3 regions of the Paenibacillus sp. S33 genome follow, and region 3 is predicted to be linked to each of the others. Evidence: riboswitches for the same ligand, from Rfam matches in the RefSeq annotation. Region 3 holds a riboswitch; each other region holds the start of a gene.

Region 1 (4,041 bases), 3.8 Mb from region 3:
AAACATTACGTTTACGGTAGAAGTGGACGTAGCGCAAAAGATTGAAGCGGATGCAATCGCGCTATCGCTCAAATCTGGAGATCAAAAAACCATCGCGATTGTGGTTAAATCGAGTGATGGTAAAGAAAAGGACGTTACGGCCCAAGCTGAATGGAAAACGTCTAATTATAAGGTAGCCACTGTTAAAAAGGGTCAGGTTACCGCGGTTAGCTACGGTAAAGCTAACATTCAGGCGAAATTTGGTGGGAAGGTAATCAGCGTACCTGTGGATGTTGATACGCTTAAATACCTGCAAACAGACGAAGTCGCATTGAATTTGAAGGCAGGACAGCTGGCTAAGGTTACGGCTACAGCCACGTATAAGGATGAGTCGGAGAAGGATGTCTCCAAACCGGCTGTCTGGTCCTCGTCCAGAATTATTGTTGCGACCGTCAAAGACGGTAACATTAAGGCACAGGGCAAGGGTAAAGCTGTAATTACTGTGAAATATGCAGGTAAAATGACGAAGGTACAGGTAACCGTTCAGTAAAAAAGAGAGCAAGCATACGTCCAAGGACGATAGGCTTGCTCTTTTATTTTAAGGAGGCTACCGCTTATAATTTATGACTTATCTTTCTTGGTTGGTGTGTTGCGTGTAAGTGATTCGGTCAAACGCTTGCCAGTCGGCGTCTGGGCCAACCCGCCTTTGGCGGTCTCGCGGTGCTTCGACGGCATCGCACTGCCGACTTCAAGCATCACGTCAATGACTTCGTCAGACGGAATAGCGCTGCGCACACCCGCCAAAGCCATATCTGCTGCGGCAAGTGCAGTCACGGCTCCCAGCCCGTTGCGCACGATGCACGGGATCTCCACGAGTCCGGCGACGGGGTCGCAAATCAGGCCGAGCGTGTTCTTAAGGGCGAGACCCACGGCGTGAACAGCCTGTTCAGGCGTACCACCGCGCAGCTCGACCATAGCGCCAGCGGCCATCCCGATAGCTGAGCCAATCTCAGCCTGACAGCCTCCCTCCGCGCCAGAAATGAAGGAGTTGTTGGCGATCACGTAGCCAATGGCTCCAGCGGCGAATAGGCCGTTCACCATATGCTCATCATCCCAGCCGAACCGTTCCTGCGCACTGATGAATACACCAGGGATAACCCCACATGAGCCTGCGGTAGGCGTGGCGACAATGCGACCCATGGATGCATTAACCTCCGACACGGAGAGGGCATAAGCCATGGCGAGCGCGGAGGCATCACCGGAGCAGGTTTCCCCTGCCCGCAGATACTCGGCTAGGCGCTTGCCGTCACCGCCCGTCAATCCACTGCGGGATACGGTGTCTTGTGTCTGACCGCGATGAACGGCTTCCTTCATGACTTCATAATAATCAGACATTTGGCGAAAGATTTCTTCCTCCGTTGTATTCGTTTCTTGTACCTGCTCTTGAATCATCAAGCGGCCAATCGTGGTGGATTCTTCAGCGCATAAAGCGCTGATCTCATGCAGATGGCTAAACCGCATCGGATTCAGCTCCTTTTTTCAAATTAATCATCTTAATTTCATACATATGAGGTAAAGAACGCAGTTCCGCAATTAGTTCAGCTGGAGCAGAACTGTCCGTTTCAATGGCGGTGAGTGCTTCACCATCCCGGCCCTTGCGATCTACGTGCATATAGGCAATGTTAATGTGAGCCTCGCCCAGCGCTGAAGTTATCGCGCCCAATGTACCGGGCTTATCCGAGTGGAGAAGCACCAGCGTAGGCAACTCCCCGGTCAGATTGACCCGGAATTCATTCAGTTGCTGGACATGGATGCTGCCGCCGCCGATGGAGGAGCCCAACAGTGTGCGCTGATCCTCGCCCTTCCACAGCTCGAAACGGACAGTGTTCGGATGAGGGGCGGGGAGTCCGCTGACGGCGAATTCCACGGCCATCCCGGCTTGTTCGGCCCATTGCTCGGCATCGGGAATCCGGTGATCGTCCGTATCGTAATTAAGCAGTCCTGCGATGAGCGCCAGATCTGTACCGTGTCCTTTATACGTATCGGCAAAGGAGCCGTATAATGTCATGCGGGCACGGTCAGGCTGCGCTCCGAGCCAGTGCCGGGCAACGCGTGCGAGTCGCACCGCGCCTGCGGTGTGTGAACTGGAAGGTCCGGTCATGGCCGGGCCGATAATGGAAAATACATCTTTGAAACGCATGGTGTGGCCCCCTGTATGTTCTAATACCATACTATATGGTATTTCCGCGTCTTTGCGCGTTTATGACGGTTCCTAATGCTGACGCGCAATGTGAGCACAAAAAAGGACAGGATAAGGAAGTTTCCCTTATCTCTGTCCTCGTTACCTGAGAGTTTCGTGCGGTGTTCTTACCGCCTTACCCCTTGGGTGGCTTGCGCTCTCTCCAGAGTTGCGTCAGATGACGATACATGGACCTGAGAGATTATCCGCCAGCCGGGTGCTGGCGTCTTGCTCCTTCGGTGCCGCCAGAGTGTAGGCTCCCTGGACAGACTCTCCCGTCATCTTCATTCGCGTATACCGTTCTACATGTCTTCCTTAGGGTAATGTATGCCGTGCTCGGTGTCAATCACAGGGTTCAATTTTTACATAAACAGGTGCGTTACCAATAAAAAAGATTAAAATTTACATAATTATGGATGAAATCAGGAAGGAATTAGAAGATTGGCGGCTAATCTGATAAAGAACAAGTACATTTTTGGAAAACATAGGAGGGATATTGACGTATGGTAAAAGGCTTGCGGTTCACAGGTTCACGCTTAAAAGGGATGCTGCATCTAGCAGCAATCGTATCACTGCTGATCGGGATCTTCGTACCATTCGGTCAGGTCAAGGCAGAGGGAGCATTGACAGTAGCCGAAGCACTTCAGAGCCAAAGTAGTGGAGGTACGGTGACGGTGGAAGGCTACATCGTCGGACATGCTACCGGATCGAAAACGGCTAACTTTTCTTCTCCGTTCGCGAATGATTTTAACGTACTGATTGCCGATCAGGCAAATGAACGTAATACGTCTAATCTATTGGATGTACAGCTGACTTCAGCGTACAGAGGGCAATTTGGGCTGTCAGGCCATCCTGAGCTGATCGGCAGCAAAATTCGTGTGACGGGTACACTTGGCGCCTACAATAATTTTGGTGGAGTGAAAAGCCCAAGCGCTGTTGAACTGGTGAGCGGAAGCGAGCCGGGGGAACCAGGTGAACCTGGCGAACCTGGCAACCCGGGTCAACCCGGTACTACATTGCCGGATGGAAAAGGCAAAAAGGTGCTGTTCGATAATACGCACGCACAGACCGCTGGTGCAGCAGATTGGGTCATTGAAGGCGCCTTCTCCGACTTTGCCAATGGACTGCGTAATGTAGGCTTTACGGTAGACCAATTGAATCGTCCCATTCCTTTTACTTATGGAGAGCAGGCCATAACATATGACAAGCTGCGCCAATATGATGTGTTCATTATTGGTGAAGCGAATGTTGCCTTTAAGGCATCCGAGCAGGCTGCTCTGCTGCAATACGTGAATAACGGGGGGAGCGTCTTCTTCATCTCCGATCATTATAATGCGGACCGTAACAAAAACCGTTGGGATTCCTCCGAAGTTATGAATGGCTACCGTCGTGGAGCCTATACTAATCCGGCCAAAGGCATGACTGCAGAAGAAGCTGCATCACCGGCGATGCAAGGATTAACAAGCTCCGATTGGCTGGCGACCAACTTTGGTGTTCGTTTCCGTTATAATGCGCTTGGTGACGTGAATGCTACTGACATTGTAGCCGCAGATCAATCTTTCGGTATTACCAAGGGTGTGCGCTCGATTGCAATGCATGCAGGATCTACGCTGGCTATTATTGATCCTACCAAGGCTAAAGGCATTGCTTATATCCCTTCAGGCACGAAAAAATGGGGGAATGCTGTAGACCAGGGAGTTTATAACGGCGGGGGCCGTGCAGAAGGGCCTTATGCCGCTATCTCCAAGGTAGGTCAAGGCAAGGCAGCGTTCATCGGTGATTCTTCCCCTGTAGAAGATGCTACACCGAAATATGTGCGTGAG
Region 2 (4,041 bases), 160 kb from region 3:
AAGTATACAGATGCAGATAAAGCTAGCAACGCTTGATTGGAGCAAATGTTAGACGTGGCCTTTTCGCGGCGGATATGTTGTTCCCGTGCTTGCAAGGTCAGCACGAAACCGCGTTTACCGTTACGGTCAGTGGTCTGACCCACAATACGGCCGGGGATACGGCGCATATGTGCCTGAGAAACGGCAAAGTATCCACAGGTCGGACCGCCGAGAGAAGATGAGATGCCAAGTGGCTGCGCGTCTCCTACCACAATATCCGCGCCCTGTTTGCCGGGTGTCTCCAGCAAGCCAAGTGCCAGTGGGTTGGCGCTGACGACCAAAAGACCTTTGTACGCATGGATGAGATCAGCCATCGGCTTCAGGTTTTCCACGGCTCCGAAAAAGTTGGGGCTTTGGACCAAAACAGCCGCAGTCTGTTCCGATACGGCCGCCGCTAACGCATTAGCATCCGTTACGCCGTCCGAACAGCCGATCTCCACGATGTCCAAATCCAATCCGCGTGCATAGGCTGCCAATACCTGACGTGCCTCCGGATGGACGGACCTTGATACGATAAGCTGTTTACGGCGGGTAGCTGCGGCGGACAGTGAGCCCGCTTCCGCCAGTGCAGTCGCTCCGTCGTACATGCTGGCATTAGCTACAGCCATGCCCGTCAATTCGCAAATATACGACTGAAATTCGAAAATGGCTTGTAGCTCGCCTTGGCTTACTTCCGGCTGATAGGGGGTGTAGGCTGTATAGAATTCAGAGCGTGAAGTGATGTGCTGGATGACGGACGGAATATGATGATCATAAATTCCTGCGCCAAGAAAGCTGGCATGTGTGTCTGTATTGGCGTTGTGTCCAGCAAGCTCGGCCAAGTGGCGGGTTAAGGCTCTCTCGTCGAGTCGAGAAGAAAGAGGGAGTTCCCCTTGATATCGAATGGCCTCTGGAATGTCACTGAATAAATCATCGATGGATGAAACGCCGACCACACGCAGCATTTCGGTTTGATCCTGTTCAGTCATAGGGAGATAACGATGCTGCTTCATAGGTTCTGGCTCCTTTCGAAAAGCAAAATTTAAATCGTAAATTAGCTAATAAAAAAGTGTGAGAAGAAAACCCGGAAGTACATATCTGACATGTTTGCTTTATAGAAATGAGGAGAGTTTAAGATCAGCGTGGGCGTTTATAAAAGGGTGCTGCCACCACCTCGGCACGCAAGCGTTTGCCACGAATCTCAACCTCCAGCGGTGTGGAGAGGGCGCTAAAACGACTGTCTACCAAGGCGAGGCCGAGATTACGCTTCAAGGTGGGCGACTGAGTCCCCGTTGTGACCTCACCGATGTGTTGTCCTTCTGCGAATACCGGGTAATGGGCGCGAGGGATACCGCGATCCATCATTTCCAGCCCGATCAATTTGCGAGGAATCCCTTGATCTTTCTGACGTTGCAGTGCTTCTCTACCGATAAAATCTCCTTTATTCAGCTTGACGAAGAACCCTAGACCGGCTTCGAGCGGTGAAATCGTGGCAGATAACTCCTGTCCGTACAGCGGCAACCGTGCCTCAAAGCGTAGGGTATCCCGAGCACCAAGTCCAGCGGGAATCAGCCCATACGACTCACCGGAACGAAGCAAACCCTCCCATACGGCTGGTGCTTCCGCAGCAGGTACATAAAACTCAAAACCGTCTTCGCCCGTATATCCGGTTCGTGAGACGAGTGCTTTTGCTCCGAACAATGGCACATTCTCATGGAAGCGGAAAGATGCCAGATTCGTAATGTCCGTATCTGCCACGGCTGCGGCAATACGTGCTGCTTCCGGTCCTTGCAACGCCAGCAATGCTATCGCATCAGACACATTCTCCATGTGAACGGATGCAGGTATATGGCGAATTAGCCAATCCCAATCCTTATCGATGTTAGAGGCGTTCACAACGAGCATGTAGCGCTCCGGTCCTTTGCAGTAAACAAGCAGGTCGTCTACTACCCCTCCATCGGGGTAACACAGGAGTGAATATTGTGCCTGACCTGGTTCCAACTGGCTGACATCATTTGTGGTCACCCTTTGCAGAAAAGCTTCGGCCTCTTTGCCTTCAACCAAAAATTCGCCCATATGCGATACATCGAATAAACCCGCACGTTGCCGGACGGCCTCATGCTCCTTTTGAATGCCGCTAAACTGAACGGGGAGCTCCCAGCCGCCAAAGTCAATACAACGAACCCCAGACTGCGTCCCGTAGGACGAATATAGCGGTGTTTTTCGCAAATTAGTCATTTTTCCACTCCTATCCGGTGTGATCGGCTAAACAAAAAAGACAGGCCGAAAAAAACGTATAGACGGCAGTCTACACTCTTTTTTCAGCTCTGTCCTTGATACCAGAAAGTTACCCCGGTATGTACCGGGTTTCCCCTTGGGTGATCCGCTCCAATAGCGAATGCTCTCCAGAGATGCGTCCGGCAGAGGTCCTTTTGCCTGAGAGATTCACCTGCAATGCAGGCTTACTCCTTCGGCGCTACCTTCGGGATCAACAGTATATTACCTGGCTTTGCAGATAACAACTTGATCCGATTCGCGTGCACTTATGTTTCATAAGCGGCAACAGCTATGCGAATCTTTTTGGCAGTCTCTCCCTCCGCGTTCATCCGCGTTTGCAGTTGTCGGGGTGTTTTCCAAAGCATTTGCTATAACCCATTAATACGCAAATTCATTCAAAATGTCAATAAAAATGTCATCAAAAACAATAGAAAAAACATTTAATATATAAATAAGGATATGTAAGCGTTTGTTATAAGTTATCATATTTTTATATAGTACGCCATATGAGGTCATATGAAGTATTTTTGTTAGTATTATTGACATGAGTGTTCCTGTTGTCATAATCTTAACCTGTCTAATACAGGTGAGCAAAAGCGATTTTATTCATATGGAAGTGAGGGGAACAGGATGGGTGAAGTAAAGCAGCAACTTTGGTATACAGACGAACATGAGTGGGTTCAGCGCACAGAGAATGGAACGTTGCGGATTGGTATTACAGACTTTGCACAGCATCAACTGGGTGATATTGTTTTTGTAGAATTACCTGAGGTGGGAGTAACGATTGAGCAGGGAGCGGAGATCGGTACGATTGAATCGGTGAAGACGGTATCCGACCTTTTTGCTCCGGTGACGGGAACCGTATTAAAAGTGAATGAAGCGCTGGAAAGTACGCCTGAGCTAGTGAATGAATCTCCCTATGAAAAAGGTTGGATGATCGAAGTAGAGATGGGTAAAGATGTGGAGGAAGCATTGGGCAAGCTACTGTCTGCGGATCAATACGAGCAGTTGATTTCCGATGAGCAGTAATGGAGCAATGTAGTATGGAATAAGAGTGTTATTTGTCTGCTCGATTTTTGTATACAACAGTCGCTATGATTTGACATAGCGGCTATTTTTTTGTCTTTTTGCAGACGTAATTACGTGTTTTATTCTGATGTAGAGGGTTGTCCCTATAGTAAGAATCATACATAATCCAGTACGGTTTTTCGACTAATTTCTATAGCTACAGGTCATATTAAGAAGAATTATGCAGGTATAATACCTTCTCGGATAATTTAAATTTAAATGTTGTCATCAACGTTCATGACGAAAGTACGTTTTCATTTCGTTGATGAAGATAGCGCTGTCATTTAGTATGAATTTTAAGAAAAGGTAGTGATGCTTACCTACAAGGAGGATTTGAATATGAGTACATTGGACGCAAAGCCAAGTTCAAAAGGAGGCACTCGTGTCGCCGTACAGCGTTTTGGCCGTTTTCTCAGCGGTATGGTTATGCCCAACATGGGAGCCTTTATCGCGTGGGGATTGATTACGGCACTCTTTATTCCGACCGGGTGGTTCCCGAACGAAGGTTTTGCACAACTGGTTGATCCGATGAAAAATTATTTGCTGCCGCTGCTGATTGGTTACACGGGAGGCACGATGATTCACGGACAACGTGGAGGTGTGATTGGTGCCATTATGACGATGGGTGTCATAGTGGGAGCCGATATCCCGATGTTCCTGGGCGCGATGGTCGCTGGT
Region 3 (4,041 bases):
TGATTGCACCAAAGCCATCGCAGCAGGGGCTAAATATGACGGCGATGTGTGGGATATTATCAACAAAAAGCACATGCCGACCGAGGCTCTACCATTCGGCACCATCCTCACACTCGCCGCCACCGGTTCAGAAATGAATCCGGATTCTGTCATCACCAACTGGGAAACGAACGAAAAATACGTATGGGGCAGTGCGGTGACGCATCCGAAATTCTCCATTCTGGACCCTAAAAATACCTTTTCTGTGCCACGTGATCAGACGGTATATGGCATGGTGGATATGATGAGCCATGTGTTTGAACAGTATTTTCACAATGTTAAAAATACACCGTTGCAAGATCGTATGTGCTTTTCCGTGCTGCAAACCGTGATCGAAACTGCACCTAAACTGCTAGAGGATTTGCACAACTACGAGCATCGTGAAACGATTTTATATGCCGGAACGATTGCTCTTAACGGAACACTGCAAATGGGCTACTTCGGGGACTGGGCTTCGCATACGATTGAACATGCATTATCCGCTGTATATGATATTCCTCATGCTGGCGGTCTGGCAATTCTGTTTCCCAACTGGATGAGACATACAGTGGATCAGGATGCTGCACGCATGAAGCGGCTGATGCTCAGCATGTTTGACTTAGACACCGTAGGTAAAACAGATAGAGAAATCGCCTTGGAAGGTATTGACCGTCTTAGTGCATTCTGGACAAGTCTCGGTGCCCCTTCTACGCTGGCCGATTACAATATTAATGATGAGCAATTGGAAAAAATCGCGGACATTGCAGCCCGTGAAATGGAGTACGGAGGATTTGGTAATTATAAAAAGCTGAATCAAGAAGATATTTTAGCTATTTTGCGTGCATCGTTGTAACATTCAAAAGGGAGTGTCCTCAAGCCTGTGATGGCTGAGGGCACTCCCTTTTGGAATTTATGAATTAACCGTTTGTCCCTTTTCTTCTACTTGAATAGCAGCCCCTACATTGGCACCTGCAAGAATGCCCTTTTTCTTATTAGGATACAGAGAATCCATATAGGTTCGGGTTTCTGCAACTACGATTCCCGATAAGCCAAGCAGTGCAATCAGATTCGGGAAAGCCATCATTGCGTTAAAGATATCTGCCAGCAGCCAAATGGCTTCCAACTTGATGAACGCACCTCCTGCCACAAGTGCGATGAACAAATAACGGTATGGTTTAATCCATTTGACACCCAGTAAATATTCAACACAACGTTCCCCGTAGTAATTCCAGCCCAGTATCGTTGTGAATGCAAATAAAATAAGGCTAATCGTCACGAGTTCTGCACCAGCCGGAAAGGCACTGGAAAACGCATGCTGGGTCATCAGACCTCCATCGTCATTTCCACTCCATATTCCCGTAACCAGCAACGTAAATCCCGTCAGATTACAAATAATCATCGTATCGATAAATACGCCTGTCATGGATATCAGCCCTTGTTCTGCAGGCCATTTCGTCTTAGCAGCTGCTGCTGCAATTGGCGCACTTCCCAAACCGGCTTCATTAGCAAAAATACCTCTGGCAACTCCGCTTCGCATCGCCAACATAATCGTTGCTCCGGCAAATCCACCCGTTGCAGATGTGGTCGAGAAGGCCCCTTGTAATACTAAAGCAATCGCATGAGGAAGCTCTCCTGCAAACTTAATGAGTACAATTAAGCAAACTACGATATAGAGCCCCGACATGAATGGAACAATCTTTGTGGATACCTTGGCAATACTTTTGAGTCCTCCAATCGTAACAACAGCCGTTAACACGGAAATAATGATCGCTGTAACTACCGTTGGCACTCCAAAGCTACTTTCCGTCGAAGAAACGATAGCCTTTACTTGCGGAAAAGTACCGATTCCAAATAGGGCTACAAGAACACCAGAAAAGGCAAACAACATCGCCAGCGGCTTGAAACGGCGGCCAAGCCCGTTTTCAATATAATACATCGGGCCACCCGAAAATTGTCCGTTCCGGTCTTTAACACGGTATTTAACGGATAATAATCCTTCCGCATATTTGGTTGCCATCCCGAAAAAAGCTGCAACCAGCATCCAGAATAATGAACCGGGCCCACCCAGTTTGATCGCTGTTGCCACGCCGACAATACTTCCTGTACCTACAGTAGCTGCCAGTGCCGTACTCAATGCTCCGAAGCTGCTTACATCTCCGCTACCTTCGTCCGGCGCTTTACCAATTAGCTTGAGCGCCAAAGGCAATCGAATAACCTGGAGCAGCTTCAAACGGATCGTTAGCCACAACCCAGTGCCCATTACAAGAATAAGAAGCGGCGCTCCCCATATCCAGCTGTCAATCGTTTCTAATACATGTACCAAATTCATTTCAACCCGCTCCTCCAGCATATTAGAAAACAAAAAAGAGTCAAATCAGCTGATTCGACTCCTGGAGAGGTTAAAGGCACGAAAAAATACAACCATCTTGTGCAGGTTTCTACCTCTAATAGCTCATAAAAAAGCCTAGGGGCATTCCCTGTCACAGGTTATTCGCGTCTCTGTCCTTTTGCCTGAGAGTTTAAGCAGATGTTTTCTGCGGTGCACCTTCGGCGCCCAATTAAGGGTCTCTCCAGAGTTCTGTCCGTTTACGGTCCCCGCTTGTTGCTGTAACCAGCCTAAGCACCTGAGAGTTTTGCCCCTTCGGTCGGAACTTTCGTTCCATCTCCCGCAAACATCAACCAGACATATGAAATTTTTATTTATTATACAGAAAACTTTCAGCTTATTACAAGTGAAAAGTTTGTGAAGCCCTCTGAAATATTATTATTGTGTCTATCAAAAAAGCAGATACAGCAAATTTCATCCTTAGGATGTCCTCTGCTATACCCGCCCGAGATGATATGGAATTACAATTCTTCACCATTGGTTGCTATCACATTTTTATACCAGTTAAATGAGTCCTTTTTGGAGCGTTTGAGCGTTCCGTTACCGTCATCATCCAGATCAACGTAAATAAATCCGTAGCGCTTGGACATTTCGGAAGTAGACATGCTCACAAGGTCGATAGGGCCCCAGCTGGTGTAGCCAAGCAGATCAACACCGTCGGCAATCGCTTCCTTCATTTGGGCAATATGCTGACGCAAGTAATCAATTCGATACGTGTCATGCACAGAGGTCAATAACCACACCGCCACCGGTGAACGGACTCATGGTCATTACATTGATTTCATTAAAGGTCAGCCAGTATTTTACTTTATCCTTATAGCGTGTAAACACCGTTTCGGCATAATTTACGTAGTGCTGTATGACTTCACGACCCAGCCAGCCATTATACTTCTGCGTCAGACCTAGCGGTGTTTCATAATGTGACAATGTTACCAGCGGCCAATATTATACTTGCGCAGCTCATCAAATACATTGTCGTAGAATTGCAATCCTGCTTCATTCGGCTCGGCATCATAGCCATACGGGAAAATCCGCGACCAGTGGTTGGACATACGGAATACTTTGAAGCCCATTTCAGCGAACAATGCAACCTAACGATAACCGTTCTCCTTTGAAATGCATTGACAGATACTTTAAAATAGATGTAATGCCTTCATAAGCATCCTAATCGTTGTAACGCGTTTCATGTCAAGTATTTTTTCTTATGTGAGGAGAAGCACCATGTCGAATCTTGATCAAATTGCAAAACTGGCGGGCTTTTCCAAAGCTACGGTATCCAGAGTATTAAATCAGTCCCCCCATGTTAGTCACGAAACAAGAGCTAAGATTTTGAAAATCATGCAGGAATTAGATTATGTTCCTAATCGAAATGCCATTTCTCTATCCAAGGGTCAGACGCTTCAGATCGGTATCATTACTTCAACTATTAATGAAATTGTTCTCGCTTTTCTGGACAGCTTTGTGGAAGTAGCAGGCCAATATGAATTTCAAACCATTATTTATACTTCGGGAGAAGACAAAAAGAAAGAGCTTCAAGCCTTTGAGGATTTAAAAAGAAAAAGAGTCGATGCGCTGGTCATCATTTCCTGCGTGAATGACACTGATTTTTTGAGCACCTATTGCAAATATGGCCCGAT

The links. A riboswitch is a leader RNA that binds a small molecule or an ion and turns the genes downstream of it on or off. The one in region 3 is predicted to bind glycine.
Region 1: linked by a shared signal. The riboswitch ahead of sdaAB (L-serine ammonia-lyase, iron-sulfur-dependent subunit beta) and the one ahead of ACWGXJ_RS19220 (alanine/glycine:cation symporter family protein) in region 3 are both predicted to bind glycine.
Region 2: linked by a shared signal. The riboswitch ahead of gcvT (glycine cleavage system aminomethyltransferase GcvT) and the one ahead of ACWGXJ_RS19220 (alanine/glycine:cation symporter family protein) in region 3 are both predicted to bind glycine.

Annotation. Positions count from the first base shown of each region.
Region 1 is NZ_JBSIEZ010000001.1:416,948-420,988, forward strand. It holds gene ACWGXJ_RS01875 (Ig-like domain-containing protein) at 1-529, shown strand, start outside; gene sdaAA (L-serine ammonia-lyase, iron-sulfur-dependent, subunit alpha) at 601-1,500, opposite strand; gene sdaAB (L-serine ammonia-lyase, iron-sulfur-dependent subunit beta) at 1,490-2,179, opposite strand; glycine riboswitch at 2,391-2,506, opposite strand; gene ACWGXJ_RS01890 (DUF6359 domain-containing protein) at 2,722-4,041, shown strand, end outside.
Region 2 is NZ_JBSIEZ010000001.1:4,067,576-4,071,616, reverse strand. It holds gene gcvPA (aminomethyl-transferring glycine dehydrogenase subunit GcvPA) at 1-1,031, opposite strand, end outside; gene gcvT (glycine cleavage system aminomethyltransferase GcvT) at 1,156-2,256, opposite strand; glycine riboswitch at 2,433-2,531, opposite strand; gene gcvH (glycine cleavage system protein GcvH) at 2,926-3,324, shown strand; gene ACWGXJ_RS18480 (PTS mannitol transporter subunit IICB) at 3,703-4,041, shown strand, end outside.
Region 3 is NZ_JBSIEZ010000001.1:4,227,855-4,231,895, forward strand. It holds gene ACWGXJ_RS19215 (iron-containing alcohol dehydrogenase) at 1-871, shown strand, start outside; gene ACWGXJ_RS19220 (alanine/glycine:cation symporter family protein) at 929-2,347, opposite strand; glycine riboswitch at 2,508-2,602, opposite strand; glycine riboswitch at 2,621-2,697, opposite strand; partial or broken gene ACWGXJ_RS19225 (glycoside hydrolase family 1 protein) at 2,866-3,495, opposite strand; gene ACWGXJ_RS19230 (LacI family DNA-binding transcriptional regulator) at 3,626-4,041, shown strand, end outside.